DNA from 3 places in the Mesorhizobium sp. WSM4906 genome. Region 2 is predicted to be linked to each of the others. Evidence: predicted binding sites of a transcription regulator. Region 2 holds the regulator's gene; each other region holds the start of a gene.
What was found. The regulator PhoB, encoded in region 2, activates phosphate uptake and scavenging genes when phosphate is short. The targets are predictions, from matches to a motif close to TGTCATNNANCTGTCAT.
Positions count from the first base shown of each region.

Region 1: QAZ22_RS25525 (acid phosphatase) is a predicted target of PhoB. The motif match lies at 3,511-3,527, and genes of this name have one in related genera.
Region 3: QAZ22_RS31910 (ceramide glucosyltransferase) is a predicted target of PhoB. The motif match lies at 5,368-5,384, and genes of this name have one in related genera.

Region 1 covers NZ_CP121355.1:5,274,491-5,281,873, reverse strand. The annotation lists gene QAZ22_RS25550 (TonB-dependent siderophore receptor) at 1-548, opposite strand, end outside; gene QAZ22_RS25545 (helix-turn-helix domain-containing protein) at 679-1,095, opposite strand; gene QAZ22_RS25540 (dihydrofolate reductase family protein) at 1,198-1,785, shown strand; gene QAZ22_RS25535 (hypothetical protein) at 1,892-2,086, opposite strand; gene QAZ22_RS25530 (cytochrome-c peroxidase) at 2,245-3,489, opposite strand; gene QAZ22_RS25525 (acid phosphatase) at 3,730-5,262, shown strand; gene QAZ22_RS25520 (OsmC family protein) at 5,569-5,991, shown strand; gene QAZ22_RS25515 (hypothetical protein) at 5,997-6,575, shown strand; gene QAZ22_RS25510 (2OG-Fe(II) oxygenase) at 6,772-7,383, shown strand, end outside.
Region 2 covers NZ_CP121355.1:1,825,341-1,832,723, reverse strand. The annotation lists gene QAZ22_RS08660 (sugar ABC transporter permease) at 1-580, opposite strand, end outside; gene xylF (D-xylose ABC transporter substrate-binding protein) at 825-1,865, opposite strand; gene QAZ22_RS08650 (ROK family transcriptional regulator) at 2,227-3,468, shown strand; gene phoB (phosphate regulon transcriptional regulator PhoB) at 3,771-4,460, opposite strand; gene phoU (phosphate signaling complex protein PhoU) at 4,481-5,188, opposite strand; gene pstB (phosphate ABC transporter ATP-binding protein PstB) at 5,207-6,010, opposite strand; gene pstA (phosphate ABC transporter permease PstA) at 6,007-6,858, opposite strand; gene pstC (phosphate ABC transporter permease subunit PstC) at 6,862-7,383, opposite strand, start outside.
Region 3 covers NZ_CP121355.1:6,616,009-6,623,391, reverse strand. The annotation lists gene QAZ22_RS31940 (magnesium and cobalt transport protein CorA) at 1-46, shown strand, start outside; gene QAZ22_RS31935 (GcrA family cell cycle regulator) at 179-697, opposite strand; gene QAZ22_RS31930 (aspartate aminotransferase family protein) at 1,054-2,253, shown strand; gene argF (ornithine carbamoyltransferase) at 2,269-3,180, shown strand; gene QAZ22_RS31920 (Hsp33 family molecular chaperone) at 3,304-4,335, shown strand; gene apaG (Co2+/Mg2+ efflux protein ApaG) at 4,871-5,263, opposite strand; gene QAZ22_RS31910 (ceramide glucosyltransferase) at 5,483-6,628, shown strand; gene QAZ22_RS31905 (O-succinylhomoserine sulfhydrylase) at 6,666-7,383, opposite strand, start outside.

The DNA of each region.
Region 1 (7,383 bases), 3.2 Mb from region 2:
CCGCGGTTCTGGAACGTCGGCCGCTTGGAGACGAGGTTGATGAGACCGCCCGGATTCGAGGCGCCGTAGAGTGCCGACGACGGCCCGCGCAGGACGTCGATGCGGTCGAGGAGGTAAGGATTCACCTTCCAGGTGGCGAAACTGTCGCTCGACTGCAACTGCAGCCCGTCGAGGAAGTAGCTGCTGACCTGCGAGGAGAAGCCTCGGATCAGGAACCAGTCGTTGCGGGTGTCGTTGCCGAAGGTTTCTGAGCGGATACCCGGCGAATAGCGCGTCGCTTCGACGACGCTGCGCGCGGCCTGGTCCTCGATCTGTCGGCTGCCGACCACGCTCACCGCTTGCGGCGTCTTTTCCAGCGGCTGGTCGGATTTGCTGGCGCTGGCGTCCTCCTTGGCCTTGTAGCCGTCGAACCCGGCGCTGCCGGTGCCGGCTTCGCCCTCGATCTGGATCGGCGCCAGCACGTCCTGTTTCTCCTGCGCCAGCACATGTGGCGCACGCAGGAAAGTCGTTGCCAGCAAAAGCCCCGCCAGAACGCGCCGGTTCGTCATCACCCCTGATCCCCATCTCCGATAGCTGCGCGCAGCGCTATTCAAGATGAGTGAAAGAGTCAACTTTTAATTGTCAGGCAAAAGAGGCTACGATCTCCCTACGAGGAGGGAGATCGGCAGTTGCGGCGCGCTACCCCAGATGCTCCGCCCGCAGTTTCTCTTTCATCCGCGCCAGTGCCGGCTCGCCCCCGGCCGCGAGCTCCCTGGCGATCCGGGCGAGATCACCGTCCGCCTTGCGGTATTTGCTGCCCCAGGCACCGAGCGTCGCCAGCACCGGGAGCAGGTCGATGCCCGCTTCCGTCAGCCGGTAGATCGCCTTCAGCCCGTGGCTGGGGTCGTCGCTGCGGGTGAGGATGCCTTCGTCCTGCAGCGTCTGCAGCCGCTCGGCCAGCGTTCGCGACGAGATACCTTCGTCCGACTGCAGGAATTCGCGAAAATGCCGTTTTCCGGCGAAGACAAGGTCGCGGATGATGAGCAGCGTCCAGCGGTCGCCGATAAGCTCGAGCGACAGGCTGATCGGACAGCCGGACCTTTCCTTGGTTGACATAAATTCGGTTCCATTTTTAAATCACTTTACTATTGACATCATTCGTCCCATGCGTCAAACAGTTCCAAAAGTAAATCAATTGGGACATGAGGAGGCCCGGAGATGAAGAAGCTTATCCTGCAGATGCAGATGTCGGTCGACGGCTTCGTCGGCGCGGTTGAAGACCATCGCTGGCAGCTCTGGGATTGGGGCGAGGAGAGCGACTGGGACGACGAGCTGAAGGCGGACTTCAACGCCGTCTTCGACACCGTCGACACCATTCTGCTCAGCCGCAAGATGGCCGAGGATGGCTATGTCGGCCACTGGAGCAATGCGGCGAGGAAGTATCCGCAAGACCGCTTCCACGCCTTCGCCCAGCGCATCGTCGAAGCGCAAAAAGTGGTGCTGAGCGACAGGCTGAAGGCCTCGCGCTGGGAGCGCACACGTGTCGCCGGCGGCGACCTGCCGCGCGAGGTCAATGCGCTGAAAGCGGGCGAGGGCGGCGACATCGCCGTGTTCGGCGGCGCCAGTTTCGCCTCGGCGCTGATCGCCGCCGGGCTGGTCGACGAGTTTCAGCTCTTCATCAATCCGGCGGTGCTGGGCGCCGGCCGCCGCATCTTCGACCAGGGCGGCTTCGCCAGGCTGAAACTGCTCGGGTCCAAAGCCTATGCCTGCGGCATGGTGGTAAGCCGCTACGCGCCGGCCGGCTGAGGGGCATTTCAAGGCGCGCTGCCTGAATCGATCTCGCAGCGTGCCGCTTCAACCGCTTGTTCGCTTTCGCTTTTCCATGGAACGCGGGAATATCTGGCGTTCCGCCTCACTGGTCCCGAAATGGGCCTTGTGCGTCGATATCCCTGCCCCCCGCTTCATCATTCGCTGCTGCCGTGAGCCGCCAGGCCTCATGCGGCGTCAGGCCGATGAGCACGCGGCCGGCAAATTCGGCGGGCTCCTCATTGGCCGTATCAAACACGGCCCAACTGCCGGTCGGTTCCTGTATCGCGACGAATCTCATGCGAGACTCCATCCATGAAGAGCGCCTAATATGACAGGCGTTTCATGTTGATCCTGTGATCTGGCCCACATAGAGGCCCACCTTAGTCCGATATCCTCGATTCGAGGCTGAACGGCAAATTCTGGGCACTGTACCAAGGCGGCGGAGCCTTCGCCGCCTTACTGTCCCGCCTGATCCGCATCCGTCAGCGTGCCGAGGAAAGCGACGATGTCGTCGATCTCGGTGTCGGTCAGCGCCGGCTTGTCGCCGGGTTTTCTGCCGTTGAAGGGCGGGTCCGTGTTGAGGTTTCCCCAGTAGGCTTTTGGCAGGTCGTCGAATTTGTCGACCGTGCCGTCGGCGTTCCTCGGATACCAGCGGCCGGGGTCGCTGTCGCGGCTGGCGTAGAAGGCCACCGCCTCGCGCAGCGTGTGGAAATAGCCGTTGTGGAAGAAGCTCTTGCGCAGCGCCACGTTGCGCAGCGTCGGCGTCTTGAACAGGCCGCAATACTCGCCGTGGCCCTTGAAATCGGTGCGCAACGGGCCGCAGAGACCGAGGTCGAAATAGTTGGGGTCGGCGTTTGCCGGGATCGCCGGGTTGCGCGGCACGGCGATGGCGATCAGGCCGTAATCGGTGAATTGCGGCGGCTCGCCGTCATTGGCGGGCTCGCTGAGATGGCAGCTCGCGCAATTGCCTTTGGTCTCGTCCTCGAACAGCACGCGGCCGCGCAGCTCCTGCGCCGTCAACTGCGCCTTGCCGGCGAGGAAGGCGTCATAGCGGCTGGAATAGGGATAGAAGTCGGCGCTGCTCTGCTCGAAAGTGCCGAGCGCCTCCACCGCGGCGTCGAAGGCGTCCCGCGGGCTGTCGAACACGTCGGCGCCGAACGCCGCCTTGAAGGCCTCGGCATAGGGCGCCTTGCGCAAGCTGGCGGCCACCTGTGCCTCGTCCTTGTTGCCCATCTCGAAAGGCGAAAGCAGCGGGATCCTCGCCTGGTCCTTGCCGTGGTCGGCGCGGCCATCCCAGGTCAGGCCGCCGGTCGGACCGTTGTCGACGCTCTCGTCGCCCTCGTCTTCGGAATCGTAGAAATGCTCGGTGAAGGCCGGCGCCGCCTGCAGGTAGCGCAGCGACGGCACGGCGCGCAGGCCGGGCTGGTCGAGTTTCGGTCCGCCCATCTCGACCGGCGAGGCCGAAGCCGGGCCGAAGGCGCGGTTGGGATCATGGCAAGACGAGCAGGCCTGCTTTCCCGAGGCCGATAGCGACGGGTCGAAGAACATCTGCCGCCCGAGCGCCGTCAGCGCCTCGGCGCGCGCATAGGCCTGCGCGCGCGTCATCGGGCCGGGGTGGACGCTGCCGGACGGGAGGCTGTCGGCCGGCCAGAGGATGGCGCCGGCGAGCGTTGCGAAGGCGACGGAGGTCCAGCGTGTCATGGCTTTGCGTAGGCATGGATTGCTACGGATTGATGACATTTGGGACGTGGTCATTTGCGCGCGTCGAGTTCCTTCGCGCCCCCCTCTGTCCGGCAGGACAGAGGGGGGCGCTGTCCCGCCAGCGTAGCAGGTTCGCTTAATACCCCCGCGCTCCACCACCCCCTGTCACAAAGCTGACAAGCACCCGCCCTAGCGTCGCCTGGTTCCTCCAGCCATTCCCCAGCCACGAGGCATCCCTAAATGATCCGGTCCTTCCTCTCCCTTTGCCTCGCCTCGACGGCGCTGGCGTCGTTCGCCGCTGCTGCCCAGGCGGCTCCTTCCGGCTATGACAAGATCGACACCGTCGTCGTTATCTACGCCGAGAACCGCAGCTTCGATAATCTTTATGGCGGCTTCCCCGGCGCCAATGGCCTCGCCAACGTCTCGGCCGACCAGGCGCGCCAGCTCGACCGTGACGGCAAGCCGCTTTCCGAGCTGCCGCCGGCCTGGGGCGGACTGACAGGCAAGGGCGTGACCCCGGCGGTGACGGAAGCCCAGACCGCGCATCTCGCCAATGCCGTCTTCGCCATCGACGATCCCAAGGGTTTCAACGAGGGTACCAACGTCATCACGCATGATCTTTGGCACCGCTTCTATCAGGAGCAGATGCAGATCGACGGAGGCAAGAACGACAAGTTCGTCGCCTGGGCCGATTCCGGCGCGCTGGTGATGGGCCATTATGATGGCTCGGTACTGCCGATGTGGGCGGTCGCCAAGAAATACGTGCTCGCCGACAATTTCTTCCAGGGCGCCTTCGGCGGCTCCTTCCTCAATCACTTCATGTTGGCCTGCGGCTGCGCGCCGTCCTACCCGCATGCCGACACCAGCCCGGCGAAGGGCCAGATCGCCGTCGTCGAGCCCGATGGCGTGACGCTGAAGGTGGCCGACAACTCGCCCGCCTCCGCACTTGGCGGCGTGCCGAAATTCGCCAATGACGGCGCGATCACGCCGGACTTCTACGCCGTCAACACCTTGCAGCCGCCATACCAGCCGAGCGCCAACAAACCGGCCGAGGGCGGCGACAAGGCGCTCGCCGATCCGGCGGCGCCGACCACGCTGCCGCCGCAGCATGAGATCACCATCGGCGATCTGCTCTCGCTCAAGGGGATTTCCTGGGCCTGGTATTCCGGTGCCTGGCAGGCGGCGCTCGACGGCAAGAACGCGACGCCGGTGCCGAACTTCCAGTTCCACCACCAGCCCTTCAACTATTTCGTGGCTTACGCGCCGGGCACCGCCGCGCGGACCGAACATCTCAAGGACGGCGGCCTCGACGGCACCGAGTTCATCAAGGCGATCGACGACGGCAAGCTGCCGGCCGTCACCTTCTACAAGCCGCAGGGCAATTTGAACGAGCATGGCGGCTACGCCGACGTGTCGTCCGGCGACAAGCACCTCGCCGATATCGTCGCGCATCTGGAGAAGAGCCCGCAATGGCAGCATATGCTGGTCGTCGTCACCTATGACGAGAATGGCGGCTTCTGGGACCATGTCGCGCCGCCCAAGGCCGACCGCTGGGGCCCGGGCAACCGTGTTCCGGCCTTCATCATCTCGCCCTATGCCAAGATGGGCACGGTCGACCACACGCAGTACGACACGACCTCGATCCTGCGCTTCATCACCGCCCGCTACGACCTGCCGGTACTGCCCGGCCTCGTCGCCCGCGACAAGGCGCTGGCCGCCAACGGCGAGCCGCCGATGGGGGATTTGACGGCGGCGCTTGATCTGACGAAGTGAGGCGTCTTTCCTCGACCCCGCCAAAGGCGGGGAGAGATGGCCGCGCAGCGGACGGAGAGGAGGTTTTCGTAGGGCGTCGGCGTCGACTCCGCAGCGCCGCGCTGCCCCTCATCCGCCCTTCGGGCACCTTCTCCCCGTGAACGCGGAGAAGGCAAGAGCCGCCGCCGGCGCCAAGCCCTTTCTTCCCGTCACTATACGGGGAGAAATGTCCGGCAGGACAATGAGGGGCAGCGCCAAGCTTCGGCGATTGCAGAGATGAATTCCCGTCCGCTATTGATGCTCGACAGATTGGACGAAGGACATTCCATGAGCGAGCTCAAGGTGAGGACCAGAAAAGTCGGCGCGCTCGCCATCCTTCCGCCCGGCGGCCTTCCAACCGTCACGACGCCGACCGGCGGCGCGGTCGATGTGGTGACCGCGGTGAGCGCGCCCGGCTTCAACCCGCTGGACTTGCTCTATGCCTCCCTGGCCGCCTGCATGGTGCTGAGCGCCCGCATCGCCGCAACGCGCCTCGGCGTCGCCGACCGGCTTGGCGAGGTGAGGGCGGAGGTCGGCGGCGAGAAGGCGAAGGACGAACCCTCGCGGGTCGAGACGTTCAACGTCAGGCTGGAGATCGCGGGCGATCTCGACGCGGCCACCAAGCGGCGCATCGTCCAGGATGCCGAGACGATCTGCACCGTCTCCAACACGCTGCGCGGGGCGCCTCAACTTCACACGACGCTCGGGTGACGGCGATGGCGCATCTTTCCCCGATCGACTACGCGACCGCTTCCGCCGAAATCCGTGCCGAGCACGACCGCGAGCTTGCGCTGCGCGGCCGCATGACCAACATGAAGCGCATCCTGCTTCATTCGCCGGCCGCCCACCGCATCTACGCCGAATGGTTCACGCTGCGCGATCTGCTCAGGCCCGCGCTCGACGACCGCGCGATATGGCTGTTTTCGAAGGCGATCGCCGAGACGATGCGCGCCGAGGTCCCGGTCACTTTCTTCCGCCGCGCGCTGATCGATAGCGGCGTCGATCCCGAGGCGATCGAGCCGACCGCCGACGAGGCGCTGCTGATCGCCTTCGGTCGGGCAATCGCCGCCGACGCGAATGCCGTTCCCGATGAAATCTGGGCCGCGCTCAAGGCACGCTACGACGAGACGCTCTTGGTCAACCTCGTCGCCTTCGCCGGCATCATGGTGGCGACCTGCATGTTCACCAATGCAGTGAAGGTGGATCTGGATCAGGAGTTGGAGAGGTATCGCAAACCCTCTCCTTCTCCCCTTGTGGGAGAAGGTGGCTCGGCGCGATCGCGCCGAGACGGATGAGGGGTGTTCCAGCTTGGCGATAAGCGTGAAATCGCCGCCGCCTCACTCCTTCCAGCACCCCTCATCCGACCTCGCTTCGCGAGGCCACCTTCTCCCACAAGGGGAGAAGGAGAGGGCGCCCGGCTCAGCAAGTATCGGGTGGCCGCGGCATTTCCTTCGCCCCATCTTCGGGACAACCAAGCGATGGAGCCAACCCATGACCATCCACTCCCTGAACACCAAGCGTGCCAGCCGCTCCGCCGAATCCCGCGTCGCAGCACAGGACTGGCGCGCTCTGGTTTCCGAGCTCAATGCCCAAGGCTGCGCGGTCATGCCTGGCCTGCTCTCGCCCGAAGAATGCGCCGAAATCGCCTCCCTTTACCCGCACGAAGAACATTTCCGCAGCCATGTGGTGATGGCCAGGCACGGCTTCGGCAAGGGCGAGTACCGCTATTTCCGCTATCCGCTCCCCGATCTGATCGAGGGCCTGCGCACCGCGCTCTATCCGCGGCTAGCCACCGTCGCCAACGACTGGAACGAGAAGATGGGCGCAGCGCTGCGCTACCCCGCCGACCACGCCGCCTTCCTGAAACGCTGCCACGACGAAGGCCAGACCAAGCCGACGCCGCTTTTGCTGCAATACGGCCCCGGCGACTTCAATTGCCTGCATCAGGACCTTTACGGCGCGCTCGCCTTTCCGCTGCAGGTGGCGATCCTCCTGTCCGAACCAGGCGAGGATTTTACCGGCGGCGAATTCGTGCTCACCGAACAGCGTCCGCGCATGCAAAGCCGTGCCGAAGTCGTGCCGCTCAAGCGCGGCGATGCGGTG
Region 2 (7,383 bases):
CCGTCTGGCCGCTGGTGACCCACCAGGCGGCGCCGCGCCACACCAGCAGCCCGCCCAGCGTCACGATGAAGGCCGGCACCTCGAGATAGGCGATGACGAAGCCCTGGAAGGCCCCGATCAGCAGGCCGAGCGCCAGGCCGATGGCCAGCGCCAGCACCCAGATCCACGGATTGCCGAGCTCGAGCCCGACCATCCGCACCAGGAAATGCACCTGGGCAAAGCCCATGACCATGCCGATCAGCCCCTCGGCCGAGCCGACGGAGAGGTCGATGTTGCGCATGACGATGACCAGCACCATGCCCGAGGCCATAATGGCCACGGCCGAGGTCTGCACCGACAGGTTCCACAGATTGCGCGGCGTAAGGAACGTGCGGCTGTCGAAATCGAGCGGATTGACGCCGAGCCGCAGGCTCGAAATGACGTGCAGGCCGATCCAGATGATCAGCAGCGCGCCGACCATGCCGAGCATGCGGGTGTCGAGTTCGGTCGCCTTGAGGAAACGGCCGATCGCGCTGAGTTCGGAAGCACGTGCGCGATCCGCCGCCGGGTTGGCCGCCGTCTCAGAGGTCGTATCGGTCATGATCTCCTCCCACCGGCTGTCCTCTGACTCGGATGCCGGACCACAAATGCTGGGGCAACTCCAGGAAAAGTGTGTAATCCGTCCGGAATTGCTTGGAAACAAATGGCTGGGGCGGTTCGACGATTCTGCCAGACGATGAACCGCTCCACCGGCTTTCCCGTATCATTTGAAGCAGGAAGCCCTTTTTTGAGAAACGCCGCGGCTTTGGGCCGCGGCGTCAGGATTTGAATAAACGTCGGCCGGATCAATTGCAGACTGCGACCGCGCCAGCCGCGACGCCGGCGCAGACTTCGTCCTTCTTGATCCAGCCTGCGTCGATGACGACGTTGAGATTGTCCTTGGTGATGGCGATCGGGGTCAGGAACAGCGACTTGACGGTGTTGCCGCCAGGCGTGGTGAAGTCCTTGGCGCCGGCGATGTCGGCCATCTTCTTGCCGTCGGCGAGCTGCGAGGCGATCTCGGCGGCGTTCTTGCCGAGCTCGCGGGCGTCCTTCCACACCGACACGGTCTGCGTGCCGAGGGCGATGCGGTTGAGCGCCGCGTGGTCGCCGTCCTGGCCCGAGACCGGAACGGTGCCGGCCAGGCCCTGCGCCGTCAGCGCCGCGACGACGCCGCCGGCAGTACCGTCATTGGCCGCCACGACCGCATCGACCTTGTTGTCGTTGGCGGTCAGGAACTGTTCCATGTTCTTCTGCGCATTGGCGGGCAGCCAGCCGTCCGTATAGGCCTCGCCGACATTCTTGATCTTGCCGCTGTCGATGGCTTCCTTCAGCACTTCCATCGAGCCCGCGAACAGGAAATCCGCATTCGGATCGGCGCCCGAGCCCTTGATGAAGACGTAGTTGCCTTCAGGCTTGGCCTTAAACACCTCGCGGGCCTGCATGCGCCCGACTTCCTTGTTGTCGAAGGTCAGGTAGAACACATCCTTGTTCTCGATCAGGCGATCGTAGCCGACGACCGGAATGCCCTCGTCGAGCGCCTTCTGCACCGCCGGGCCGATCGCCGAGGCATCCTGCGCCAGGATGATCAGCGCGTTTGCGCCCTGCGAGATCAGGCTTTCGACGTCGGTCAGCTGCTTGCCCGGATTGGACTGCGCGTCGGCCGAAATGTATTTGTCGCCGGCCGCCTCGATCGCCTTCTTCATCGCCGCTTCGTCGGTCTTCCAGCGCTCTTCCTGGAAATTCGACCACGAAACGCCGATCACCTTGTCCTTCGCCTCTGCGACCGACGCCAGCGTCAACGACATGGCGACACCCGCCAGCATGGCGGTTGCGAATCTCTTCATGATTTCCTCCCTGCGCCCTTGCGGCGCGACCCAGACTGGCCCCAAGGCCGGTAACAGAGGCTTTTTTTCGAGCCTCGAAAAAACACTGATCCAACGCCGAAGCACTGTCAACTGCGATTCTGATGGTTTTTGAGGTGCCGCGAACTTTTTTTCGAGGCCCGCAATAAATAATGACAGCCTTGGCCGCTTCTGCCACTATCCTGAAAACAGTTGCACAGGAAGCGCGGAGCCGCTGCCGTGGGAACTGAATGAAACAAAATCCAGAGCGGTTCGGTGGTGTTGTATCCGCAACCGAACCGATCTGGCGTGTCGCCGACGGCCCATGCATTATCAAGAGGCCGCGCTGACCGGGAGGAGAAAAATGTCGGTCGGGATCCGCCACGACGACCTGCGCCGGCGCAACCGCGCCATGGTGCTCTCGGCCGTGCGCCGCGCCGGCCAGCCGTCGCGCACGGAGATCGCCGCGACCACCGGGCTCAGCCACTCGACCATTTCGGCAATTTCCTCGGACCTGATCCAGGAAGGCATCCTGGCCGAGAGCAAACCGAGCGAGGCGGCATCGCTGAAGCGCGGCCGGCCGCAGGTCGGCCTCGCCCTCAACCCCGAGGCGGCCGCGGTGGTGACGGTGGTGCTGTCGCTGAATTTCCTTTCCGTCGCCGTCATCGACTATGCCGGGCAGGTCATCGCCGAGGAGCAGCGGCGCCTCGATACGCTGACCATGCCGCGCGACGAGCTGATCGGCGAATGCGTGGCGATCGTCCGGCGCCGGCTGGAAGACCCCGACCTCGATGTCCGCAGCGTCGCCCGCATCGCCATGGGCATCCAGGGCATCACCGATTCCCATGCGCGGGCAATGCTGTGGTCGCCGATTACGCCTTTGACCGACATTCCTTTCGCCGACATCCTGGAAAAGGAATTCGGCATCCCGGCGACCATGGAGAACGACTGCAACATGATGGCGGTGGCGCTGCAATGGCGCGACCCCAACCGCTATCGCGACAACTTCATTGCCATCCTGCTGTCGCACGGCATCGGCATGGGCCTGGTGCTGAAGGGCGAGCTGTTCACCGGCACGCATTCTTCCGGCGGCGAGTTCGGCCACATGATCCATCGTCCAGGCGGCGCGCTCTGCCGTTGCGGACGCCGCGGCTGCGTCGAGGCCTATGCCGGGAACTACGCCATCTGGCGCAGCGCCATGAAGATGAGCGAGGACGCCGAGCCGGTCGACGTCGGCGACGCCGACATGCGGGCGCTTGCCGCCAAGGCGCGGGAGAAGGACGGCCCGGAGCGCGAGGCATACCGCCGGGCGGGCGAGGCGTTGGGCTTCGGCCTCGGCAGCCTGTTCGCGCTGATAGACCCGGCGCCGGTCGCCATGGTCGGCGTCAGCGCCGCCGCTTTCGACCTGATCGAGCCGTCGCTGCGCGAGGCCATCGCCCAGACCGCCGGTGGCCAGCACTCGGAATCGATCTCCTTCGACACTGAGCCGAACGAACTGCCGCTGATCCGCGAGGGCTGCGCCATGCGCGCGCTGACCTTCGTCGACCAGGAGATTTTCGCCCCGGGCGTCCAGGCAAGGGCGGGCGCCGGGAAGAATGTGGCCTGAGCGGCTTTCCGAATCGCCGGAGATTAGCGAAGGCCTTTTGAGCTTTCGTCATTCCAGGGCGGAGCAGGAGCGAAGCTCCGTCGCGAAGACCCTGGAATCCATGCCGTCACCTTGATCGAAATGCGCAGCGGAGCAGAATTCTGCACCGCAGTGCCGCGTCGACGTCACGGAATGGATCCTCGGGTCTGCGCCGCGTCGCTTCGCTCCTTGCTCCGCCCGTGGATGACGAAGCACGAGCGTCTCAGCTACTCACCAACGCATGCGATCCGGTAGCGGACGCGTCAATTCCACGAACGGTGCGCCTAATCCTCGCGGATTGCGTATCCCGCGCCGCGTATGGTGCGGATGACATCGGGCATGCGGCCGTTGTTGACCGCCTTGCGCAGGCGCCCGACATGTACGTCCACGGTGCGCTCGTCGATATAGATCGTCTCGCCCCAGACATTGTCGAGCAACTGGCTGCGCGAGAACACCCGGCCGGGATGCCGCATCATGAACTCGAGCAGCCGGAACTCGGTCGGACCGAGCCTGATCTCGCTCTTCTTGCGGTAGACGCGGTGTGATTCGCGGTCGAGCACGATGTCGCCGACTTTGAGCACGCTGGAAAGCACCTCCGGCTTGGCGCGGCGCAACAGCGCCTTGACCCTGGCCATGAATTCCGGCGTCGAGAACGGCTTGACCAGATAGTCGTCGGCGCCCGTCGAGAGGCCGCGCACCCTGTCGCTTTCCTCGCCGCGCGCCGTCAGCATGATGATCGGCAGCCGTTCGGTCTCGGGCCGCATCCTGAGGCGGCGGCAAAGCTCGATGCCGGAAACCGCCGGCACCATCCAGTCGAGCACCAGGAGATCGGGCACGTTCTCCTGCAGGCGGATCTCGGCTTCGTCGCCGCGGGTGACCACCTCGACCTGATAGCCTTCGGATTCGAGGTTGTAGCGGAGCAGCACCCCCAGCGGCTCCTCGTCCTCCACCACCATGATGCGTGGCGCGATCATTTAGCAGGTACCTTCGTTTGTCAGGCCGCCGGCGCCGACATCGCCGTCTCGTCCTGCTTCGGACGGTTTGCGGGCAATTGGGTGCCGGTCAGCACATAATAGGCATTCTCGGCGATGTTGGTGACGTGGTCGCCGATGCGCTCCAGATTCTTGGCGCAGAACAGGAGATGCGTGCAGGCCGTGATGTTGCGCGGATCCTCCATCATGTAGGTCAGGAGCTCGCGGAAGACGGAGGTGTATTTGACGTCGATGCGCTCGTCGTCGTTCCGGAGCTTGGCGAGCGCCGTGGCGTCGCCCACCGTGTACTCCTCGATCACGCCCTGGACCTGGATCAGCACCAGCTGCGCCATCGAGTCGATGGAGTGCGACAGGTCGCGCGGCGCGGCGCTGACGCCGACGGAGCCGACGCGCTTGGCGATGTTCTTGGCGAGATCGCCGATGCGCTCGAGGTCGCCGGCCATGCGGATCGCGCCGACCACGCTGCGCAGGTCGTCGGCCATCGGCTGGCGCTTGGCGATCAAGGTGATGGCGCGATCGTCGAGCTCGCGCTGGCGCGCGTCCATGATGGCGTCGTCGGAGACCACGCGCTGCGCCAGCGCGTTGTCGGAATTGAGCAGGGCCTTGGTCGACGCGCCGACCATCGAGCCGGCGAGATCGCCCATGTCACGGATAAGCTGGCTGATCTGCCTCAGATCCTCGTCGAAGGAAGCGACCGTATGGGCCATGATTATGTCCTCGTATGAAACTCAGCCGAAGCGGCCGGTGATATAGTCCTGCGTGCGCTTCTCGCGAGGCGAGGTGAAGATCTTCTCCGTCCGGTCGAACTCGACCAGCTCGCCGAGATACATGAACGCCGTCTGCCGCGACACGCGCGCCGCCTGCTGCATGTTGTGGGTGACGATCACGATCGTGTAGTCGGCCTGCAGCTCGTCGATCAGCTCTTCGATCTTGGCGGTCGACAGCGGGTCGAGCGCCGAGGCCGGTTCGTCGAGCAGGATGACCTCCGGCTTCACCGCCACGGTGCGGGCGATGCAAAGCCGCTGCTGCTGACCGCCGGACAGGCTCTGGCCGCTGGCGTTGAGCTTGTCCTTGACCTCGCTCCAGAGCGCCGCGCGCTTCAGCGCCGACTCGACCCGGTTGTCCATCTCGGCCTTGCTGATCTTCTCGTACAGCCTGACGCCGAAGGCGATGTTCTCGTAGATCGACATCGGGAACGGCGTCGGCTTCTGGAACACCATGCCGATCTTGGTCCTGAGCAGGTTGAGGTCCTGCGAGCGGTCGAGGATGTTCTTGCCGTCGAGCAGCACCTGGCCTTCCGCGCTCTGCTTCGGGTAGAGCTCGTAGATGCGGTTCAGCACGCGCAGCAGAGTCGATTTCCCGCAGCCCGACGGCCCGATGAAGGCGGTGACGCTGCGCTCGGGCAGCGACAGGTTGATGTCCTTCAGCGCCTTCGACTGGCCATAGTAGAAGTTGAGGTTCTTGACCTCGATCTTGGCCTTCTCGACGGCCGTGTCGGCTACGTTAAGGTCGGTGGACAACATCGGTTTCATCTGTCCTCTCTGCGTCCGGTAAGGCTGCGGGCGAAGATGCTCAGCCCGAGAACCGTCAGGGTTATTATGAGTGCGCCCGTCCAGGCCAGCTGCTGCCATTCCTCATAGGGGCTGAGCGCAAACTGGAAGATGGTCACCGGCAGGCTGGCCATCGGCGCGTTGAGATTGCTCGACCAGAACTGGTTGTTGAGAGCGGTGAAGAGCAGCGGCGCCGTCTCGCCGGAAATGCGGGCGATCGCCAGCAATATGCCGGTGACGATGCCGGAAAGCGCCGCGCGATAGGCGACCGAGCGGATCACCACCCAGCGCGGCGCGCCGATGGCGGTGCCGGCTTCGCGCAAAGCGTTGGGCACAAGGTTGAGCATGTCTTCGGTGGTGCGCACCACGACGGGGATCACCAGGATCGACAGCGCGACGGCGCCGGCTATCGCCGAGAAATGGCCCATCGGCCGCACCATCAGCTCATAGACGAACAGGCCGACGATGATCGACGGCGCCGACAAGAGGATGTCGTTGATGAAACGCACCACCGTGGTGAGCCGCGAGAAGCGCCCGTACTCCGCCATATAGGTCCCGGCGAGCACGCCGATGGGCGTGCCGACGACGATGCCGATGATGGTCATGATGATGCTGCCATAGATGGCGTTGAGCAGGCCGCCGGCGTCGCCGGGCGGCGGCGTCATTTCTGTGAACACCGCCAGCGAGACGCCGGAGAGCCCCTTGTAGACCAGCGCGCCAAGGATCAGCGCCAGCCAGGCGAGGCCGATGCCCGCCGCGACGACGCATAGCGCCATCATCACGGCATTCTTGCGCTTGCGGCTTTGGTGGAGCGATGCGGCGGTCGACATCGGTCAGGCTCCCGTGCGGCTATCGATGCGCAACAGCATGTAGCGTGCGAGCGCGAGGATGATGAAGGTGATGATGAACAGGATCAGGCCGAGCGCCACCAGCGACGACGTATAAAGCTCGCCATCGGCCTCGGTGAATTCGTTGGCGATGGTGGCCGAGATCGTCGTGCCCGGCGCGAACAGCGAGGCGCTGATGCGGTGCGCGTTGCCGATGACGAAGGTGACCGCCATCGTCTCACCGAGCGCGCGGCCGAGACCGAGCATGACGCCGCCCATGATGCCGACGCGGGTGTAGGGAATGACCACGCGCCGCGTCACTTCCCAGGTCGTGCAGCCGATTCCGTAGGCCGATTCCTTGAGCACCGCCGGCACCGTGTCGAACACGTCCTTGGTGATCGAGGTGATGAACGGCAGCACCATGATGGCGAGGATGAGCGATGACGTCAGCAGGCCGATACCGTAGGGCGGACCGGCAAACAGGCTGGAGAGCCCCGGGATGCCGTGAAAAATGTCGATGATGAAGGG
Region 3 (7,383 bases), 1.9 Mb from region 2:
CTGCGCGTTTCTGTACTGGCGGTTCAGGAAGAATGGATGGCTGTGAGAGAGAGCGAATAGCGAATAGCGAATAGGGAACAACGCAAAAAACGGCTTGCTCCCTGTCAGAAGCTAAGCCGTTTTATTCGCTATTCGCTATTCGCTATTCGCTATTCGCTATTCGCTATTCGCTATTCGCTCAGCGGCTTCTGCGCCGCTCCGCCGCCGGCTGGAAGGCGACCCGGGCGTGATATTTGCAGTACGGGCCGGTTTCTGCGGCGTCGTTGCCGCAGAAGCTGAAGTCTTCCGACAGCGGATCGCCGTTCGGCCACTTGCAGGTGCGCTCGGTCAGCTCGACGAGCTGCAGGTTGCGCGAGATCGGCACCACGACGTTTTCGACCGGGCGGATGTAGTGGCGCGCCACCGGCTCCGCGTCGAACTGCACCTGCAGCGCGGTCGCGCCGATGGAGGCCGTCACGTGACGTGCAGCACTTGCGGCTCGAGCCACCGATTTCTGCATCGAGGCCCCTTGCGTCGCCTTCTTCTGGCGCGCCGGCGCGGCGGTCGCGCGGCCGCGGCCCGACAGTTTCAGGCGATGCACCTTGCCGATGACGGCGTTGCGGCTCACGCCGCCGAGCTGTGCGGCGATCTGGCTGGCGCTCAGACCCTCCGACCACAATTTCCTGAGAAGTTCGACCCGCTCGTCAGTCCAGTTCATGAGACCGCGCTCCTGCTGAGGCGTACGGCAGTCAGAATCCCTTCCCGCCCCGGCTCCCGCCGGGCAAACAACACCACATATACCGGGTGATTAGATCCGCCGCACGAAATCTAGCTATTTCTCAACTACAATTACCTTATGCGCTGACTCGGTGACAAGAGTCCCCAGGGCAACACGATTCGGTTTTTTCGGTTTTCCCCAACTTGCCTGACCGCTGATGAGCCGGCGTGCCGTCGGGGACTTGCCGCGCGCTTCTGCGCGACGTTTTCGTTGACTTCATGGCCGAAAAACATGATAAGCCGCAAAGGCCGCCGCATTGGCGGCTTTTTTGATTTCCGGTTCCGGAGACGCATATAATGAGCGGTTCGGCGCTTTACGAGACTTTTGCTCGCGCACCCCTGGCTTTCGACCGCGGGGAGGGGACCTGGCTGGTCACCGACAAGGGCGAGCGATATCTCGATTTCGCCGGCGGCATCGCCGTGAACTCGCTGGGCCACAGCCATCCGCACCTGGTCGCGGCGCTCACCGAGCAGGCCGCCAAGCTGTGGCACGTCTCGAACCTTTACGAGATACCGGAGCAGCGCCGGCTGGGCGAACGGCTGGTCGAGGCGACCTTTGCCGACAAGGTGTTCTTCACCAATTCCGGCGCCGAGGCGCTGGAATGCGCCATCAAGACGGCGCGGCGTTACCATTTCGTCAAGGGCCATCCGGAGCGTTTCCGCATTATCACCTTCGAGGGCGCCTTCCATGGCCGCACCCTGGCGACCATCGCCGCCGGCGGCCAGTACAAATATCTCGAAGGCTTCGGACCGAAGGTCGAGGGTTTCGACCAGGTAGCGTTCGATGACATCGACGCCGCCGAAAAGGCGATCACGCCGGAGACCGCGGCGATCCTGATCGAGCCGGTGCAGGGCGAGGGCGGCATCCGCCCGGTGCCGACGCAGTCGCTGAAGCGCCTGCGCCAGCTCTGCGACCAGCACGGCCTGCTTCTGATTTTCGACGAGGTCCAGTGCGGCATCGGCCGCACCGGCAAGCTGTTCGCACATGAATGGAGCGGCGTGACCCCCGACTTGATGGCGATTGCCAAGGGTATCGGCGGCGGCTTCCCGATGGGGGCCTGCCTCGCCACCGACGAGGCCGCGGCCGGCATGACGGCCGGTGTGCACGGCACCACCTTCGGCGGCAATCCGCTGGCGATGGCGGTGGGCAATGCCGTGCTCGACGTCGTGCTGGCCGACGGCTTCCTCGAGGATGTCCAGCGCAAGGCGCTGCTGCTCAAGCAGGGCCTTGCCGCGGTCGTCGACGAATATCCCGACGTCATCGAAGGCATCAGGGGAACCGGCCTGATGCTTGGGCTGAAATGCGCCATGCCCAACACCAAGGTGAACATGGCGCTGCGCGACCAGCACTTGCTCGCCGTGCCGGCCGGCGACAACGTCATTCGTCTCTTGCCGCCGCTCACCGTCACCGACGAAGAGATCGGCGAGGCGCTGAAGCGCATCCGCGCCGGCGCCAAGGGCTTGACCGACGCCATTGCGGCCGAAGCCGCGAAGTAATTCTGGAATTTGCCGATGAGTGTTCGCCACTTCACCGACCTGTCAGCCGTTTCCGCCGGCGACCTGCGCTCGATGCTGGACGATGCGGTGGCGCGAAAGACCAGGCTCAAGGCCGGCGAGCGTTCGAAGCCGCTCGAAGGTAAGGTGTTGGCCATGATCTTCGACAAGCCGTCGACGCGCACGCGCGTTTCCTTTGATGTCGGCATGCGCCAGCTTGGCGGCGAGACGATCATGCTGACCGGCACCGAAATGCAGCTCGGCCGTTCCGAAACCATCGCCGACACCGCCAAGGTGCTGTCGCGCTACGTCGACGCCATCATGATCCGCACCACCTCGCATGAACGGCTGCTGGAGCTCACCGAAAACGCCACCGTTCCGGTCATCAACGGGCTCACCGACGACACCCACCCGTGCCAGCTGATGGCCGACATCATGACCTACGAGGAGCATCGCGGTCCGGTCGCCGGCAGGACCTTCGCCTGGACCGGCGACGGCAACAATGTGCTGCACTCGCTGCTCGAAGCCTCGGCGCGGTTCCGCTTCAACCTTAACGTCGCGGTGCCGGAAGGCAGCGAGCCGTTCGAGAAATACGTCGACTGGGCGAAGGCCAATGGCGGCAAGGTCAGGTTTGCCCACTCGGCCGAGGAGGCAGTCGACCAGGCGGATTGCGTCGTCACCGACAGCTGGGTGTCGATGGGCCAGGAGCATCGCGCCCGCGGCCACAACGTCTTCCTGCCTTACCAGGTCAACGCCGCGCTGATGGCCAAGGCGAAGTCCGACGCGCTCTTCATGCACTGCCTGCCGGCGCACCGCGGCGAGGAGGTCACCGACGAGGTGATCGACGGGCCGCATTCGGTGGTGTTCGACGAGGCCGAAAACCGGCTGCACGCCCAGAAAGCGGTGCTGGCCTGGTGCCTGGGCGCTTGAGAAGGCCCGACTTGAACCGGGTTGTCTTGATCCGGACCAACTTGATCTGGCGATGTGTGATGCCTATTTGCGGGCCATCACGCAAATCGAACGCGCTTCGACCCATGCCGCCTGCAAAGCGGGATGGACGCGCCCCGGAGCTTTGTCATGTTGGAAACCCGTCCATTGGCTGATCATCAACTCAAACTCGGTGAATTCGGCTTCGCCGGCGACGACCATGTCGTGCCTTACGAAGTGGCGCCCCTCGACGTGCGCGGTCGCACCGTGCAGCTCGGGCCGATGCTCGACGCCATTCTCAGCCGTCACGACTATCCCGAACCGGTCGCGCGGCTGCTGGCGGAAGCCTGCGTGCTCACCGTGCTGCTCGGCACGTCGCTGAAGTTCGAGGGCAAGTTCATCCTGCAGACCCGCACCGACGGGCCGGTCGACATGCTGGTGGCCGATTTCACCACACCGCATGCGCTGCGCGCCTATGCGCGCTTCGACGCCGACCGGCTGCAGGCGCTGGTGGCCTCGGGCGAGACTTCGCAGGAGAAGCTGCTCGGCACCGGCGTTCTGGCGCTGACCATCGACCAGGGCGCCCACACGCAGCGTTATCAGGGCATCGTCCAACTCGACGGCACGTCGCTGGAGGACGCCGCGCGCACCTACTTCCGCCAGTCCGAGCAGATCCCGACCGATCTGAGGATGTCGGTTGCCAAGCTGGTGACGCCGGGTCCGGGCGGCGCCCGCGAGCAATGGCGCGCGGGCGGCATCCTGGCGCAGTTCCTGCCGCAGGCGCCGGAGCGCATGCGCGTGCCCGATATTTCGGGTGGCGACGGCGATCCGCGAGACGTGGCGCACGAACCGGCCGACAATTCATGGCGGGAATTGCTGGCGCTGCTCGGCACCATCGAGCCGACGGAGCTGATCGACCCCACGGTGGGCGCCGAGCGGCTGCTCTACCGGCTGTTCCACGAGCACGGCGTGCGCGTCTTCCGCAGCGTTCCCGTCGCCGACCAGTGCTCCTGCTCGCGCGAGAAGATTCGCGGCATCCTCGAAGGCTTTTCGGCCGAGGAGATCGAGGACAGCACCGAGGACGGCGGCATCCATGTCGCTTGCGAGTTCTGCTCGACGCAATACGACTTCGATCCGGCGGAATTCGCGGGCGAGTGAAATTCTTTCCTTCTCCCCGTTCCACGGGGAGAAGGTGCCCGAAGGGCGGATGAGGGGCAGTGCCAACGTCGGCGATGTCGGAACCCCTCGCTCCGTCCGAAAGAAATCGAAACCTTGGCGCCGCCCCACATTGCACTGCCGGGCATTTCTCCCCGTAAAACGGCTACGGCGTGCACACATTTCCAAGCGCTGGTCTTTGGCGATAGCGTGCATGGCAGCTTGGCGCATGCATTGTCTTATGTAGCGCTGGTCGACCCCCACTCCGTCTCGGCTTCGCCGAGCCACCTCTCCCCCGATCGACGGGGTAGAGGAAAGGCGCCAAGCCTTTTGCCGTCAACGCTCGTCCAGCAAGGCTCCCTTCCTTTCCCTCCGGAGGGGGAAAGGTGGCGCTGCGAAGCAGCGACGGATTGGGGGAACCACGTGGCAATCAAGCCTCGGCCTCATCAGTCACGCCAATCACAGAAGATGTGTGCATAGCGTAGCGTAAAACGGGGAGAGAGGCTGTCGCGGGCATTTTCGCCAACCGCCAAACTCGCTAATTCACCGTGCGCCTCGTCCCCGGCATATCGAGGGAGAAGGCCGGGATGGCGACATCGAACGTCTCGCCGCGTCCGTTGCGCATCGTGTAGTGGCCGACCATGATGCCGGACGGCGTCGAGAGTGGGCACCCCGACGTGTACTGGTAGCTGTCGCCCGGGTTGAGTTCCGGCTGGTCGCCGACGACGCCGGCGCCACGCACCTCCTCGACGCGGCCGCGTCCGTCGGTGATGTGCCAATAGCGCGACAGAAGCTGCACGAACTCGTCCGACCGGTTGTCGATCGTCACCTGATAGCCCCACACATAGCGGTCCTCCGACGGATCGGAACGATCCTCCAGATAGAACGGCCTGACCTGCACTTCGATGTTGCGCGTCACGGCGCGATACATGGGCCACTCCGGTTTGCCGGCTAGGGAACATTTACCGCGCTCCGCGGTTGTTACACGAAGCGCCGTCCATCCTGCCAGATTCTAGCGCAGTTGCCTAAAAACAATGTCATTTAAGTGACACATGACAATGTTGGTGTGCAGAAACTATGCGGGCGACTCGGGCGCTCTGTCGACTGATGAAACGGCCGCGGGCGGCCCTTCCGGAGTGACCAGAACTCGATGGAACTGACCTTTGCAGCCGCCTTTGCTTCGTCAGCCCTTCTTCTTTCCAATTTTGCCAGCATCCTGCTCGCCTCGTCGCGATTGAAGCCCAGGCGCCTCATTCCCCCGTTCGCCGGCAAGCAGCCGCCGGTCTCCATCATCGTGCCGTCGCGCGGCGTCGAGCCATTCGCCGAGGAGACGCTCAAGCGCGCCTTCTCGCTCGACTGGCCGCGTTATGAGCTGATCTTCTGCGTCACCCAACCGGAGGACCCGGTGGTCAAGTTGATCAATGCCGCGATCGTGCGCTTCCCGAACGTGCCGGCGCGGCTCTTGATCGGCGAGGACAGGATCAGCGCCAATCCCAAGCTCAACAACTGCGTCAAGGGCTGGCAAGCGGCCCGGCACGACTGGGTGATTCTCGCCGATTCCAACGTGCTGATGCCCAAGGACTATGTCCAGCATCTGATGGCGGCCTGGCGAAGGGATACCGGCCTCGTCTGCTCGACGCCGGTCGGCTCGCGGCCGGACGGCTTCTGGGCCGAGGTCGAATGCGCCTTCCTCAACACGCTGCAGGCGCGCTGGCAATATGCCGGCGAGGCGGTCGGCCTTGGCTTCGCTCAGGGCAAGAGCATGTTGTGGAACAAGTCGATGCTCGACGCAAACGGCGGCATCCAGGCGCTGGCCGCCGAGCCCGCCGAGGATGCCGCAGCCACCAAACTGGTCAACAGCCTGGGCCTCCGGGTCAATCTCGTGGCCTCGCCCTTCGAACAGCCGCTCGGCCAGCGCACGCTCGTCGAAGTCTGGTCGCGCCAGGCGCGCTGGGCGCGGCTGCGCCGCGTCACCTTCCCGCAGTTCTTCGCGCCCGAGATCCTGACCGGCGTGGTTGTGCCGCTGATTTTCGCGCTGATTGCGGCGGCAAGCGCCGGCGTCAGCCTCCCCACCACGGCGCTTTGCGTGCTGGCGGTCGCCTATGTGCCGGAGTGCCTGCTTGCATGGTCCAAGGGCTGGTACCTGTCGCCGCGCAGCGTCACCGCGATGATCGTGCGCGACGCCATGCTTCCCATCGTCTGGTCGCGCGGCTGGCTGGGCGGCGTCGTCGAATGGCGCGGCAACGCCATGACGATCCGCACCGGGGAGATGACCGAACTCGAAGAGATTGCCTGAGCCGGCTGCGGCTCAAGCAATCTCTTTGCGGCCACCGTTACCGCGCTGCCCTCAGCGCCTGTTCGACGTCGTTGAGCAGATCGTCTGTATCCTCCAGACCGACGGAGAGCCTGAGCGTGCCGGGCCCGATGCCGAGTTCGGCGCGCGCCTCGTCGCTCAGGTTCTTGTGCGTCGTCGTGGCCGGATGGGTGATCAGGCTCTTGGCGTCACCGAGATTGTTGGAGATCAGCACGATGTCGAGCGCGTTCTGGAGGGCGAAGGCCGCCTGCTTGCCGCCCTTGACGTCGATACAGATCAGCGTCGAGCCGCCAGACATCTGCTTCCTGACGACGTCCGCCTGCGGATGGTCGGCCCGCCCCGGATAGATGACGCGGGCGATCTCCGGCCGGCCGGCCAGGAAGTCCGCGATCCTGCCGGCGCTTTCCGTCTGCTGGCGCACGCGCAGCGGCAGAGTCTCCAGGCCTTTCAGCAACGTCCAGGCGTTGAAGGGCGACAGGCTCGGGCCGGTGTGCCGGAAATAGTCGTGCAGGTTCTCGTCGATCCATTTCTTGTCCGACAGGATGACGCCGCCGAGGCAGCGGCCCTGTCCGTCGATATGCTTGGTCGCCGAATAGACCACGACATGGGCGCCGAGCTGCAACGGCTTCTGCTGCAGCGGCGTGGCGAATACGTTGTCGACAATCAGCCTCGCGCCGATCGAATTGGCTAAAGCGGCGACGGCGGCGATGTCGACCACTTCCAGCGTCGGGTTGGTC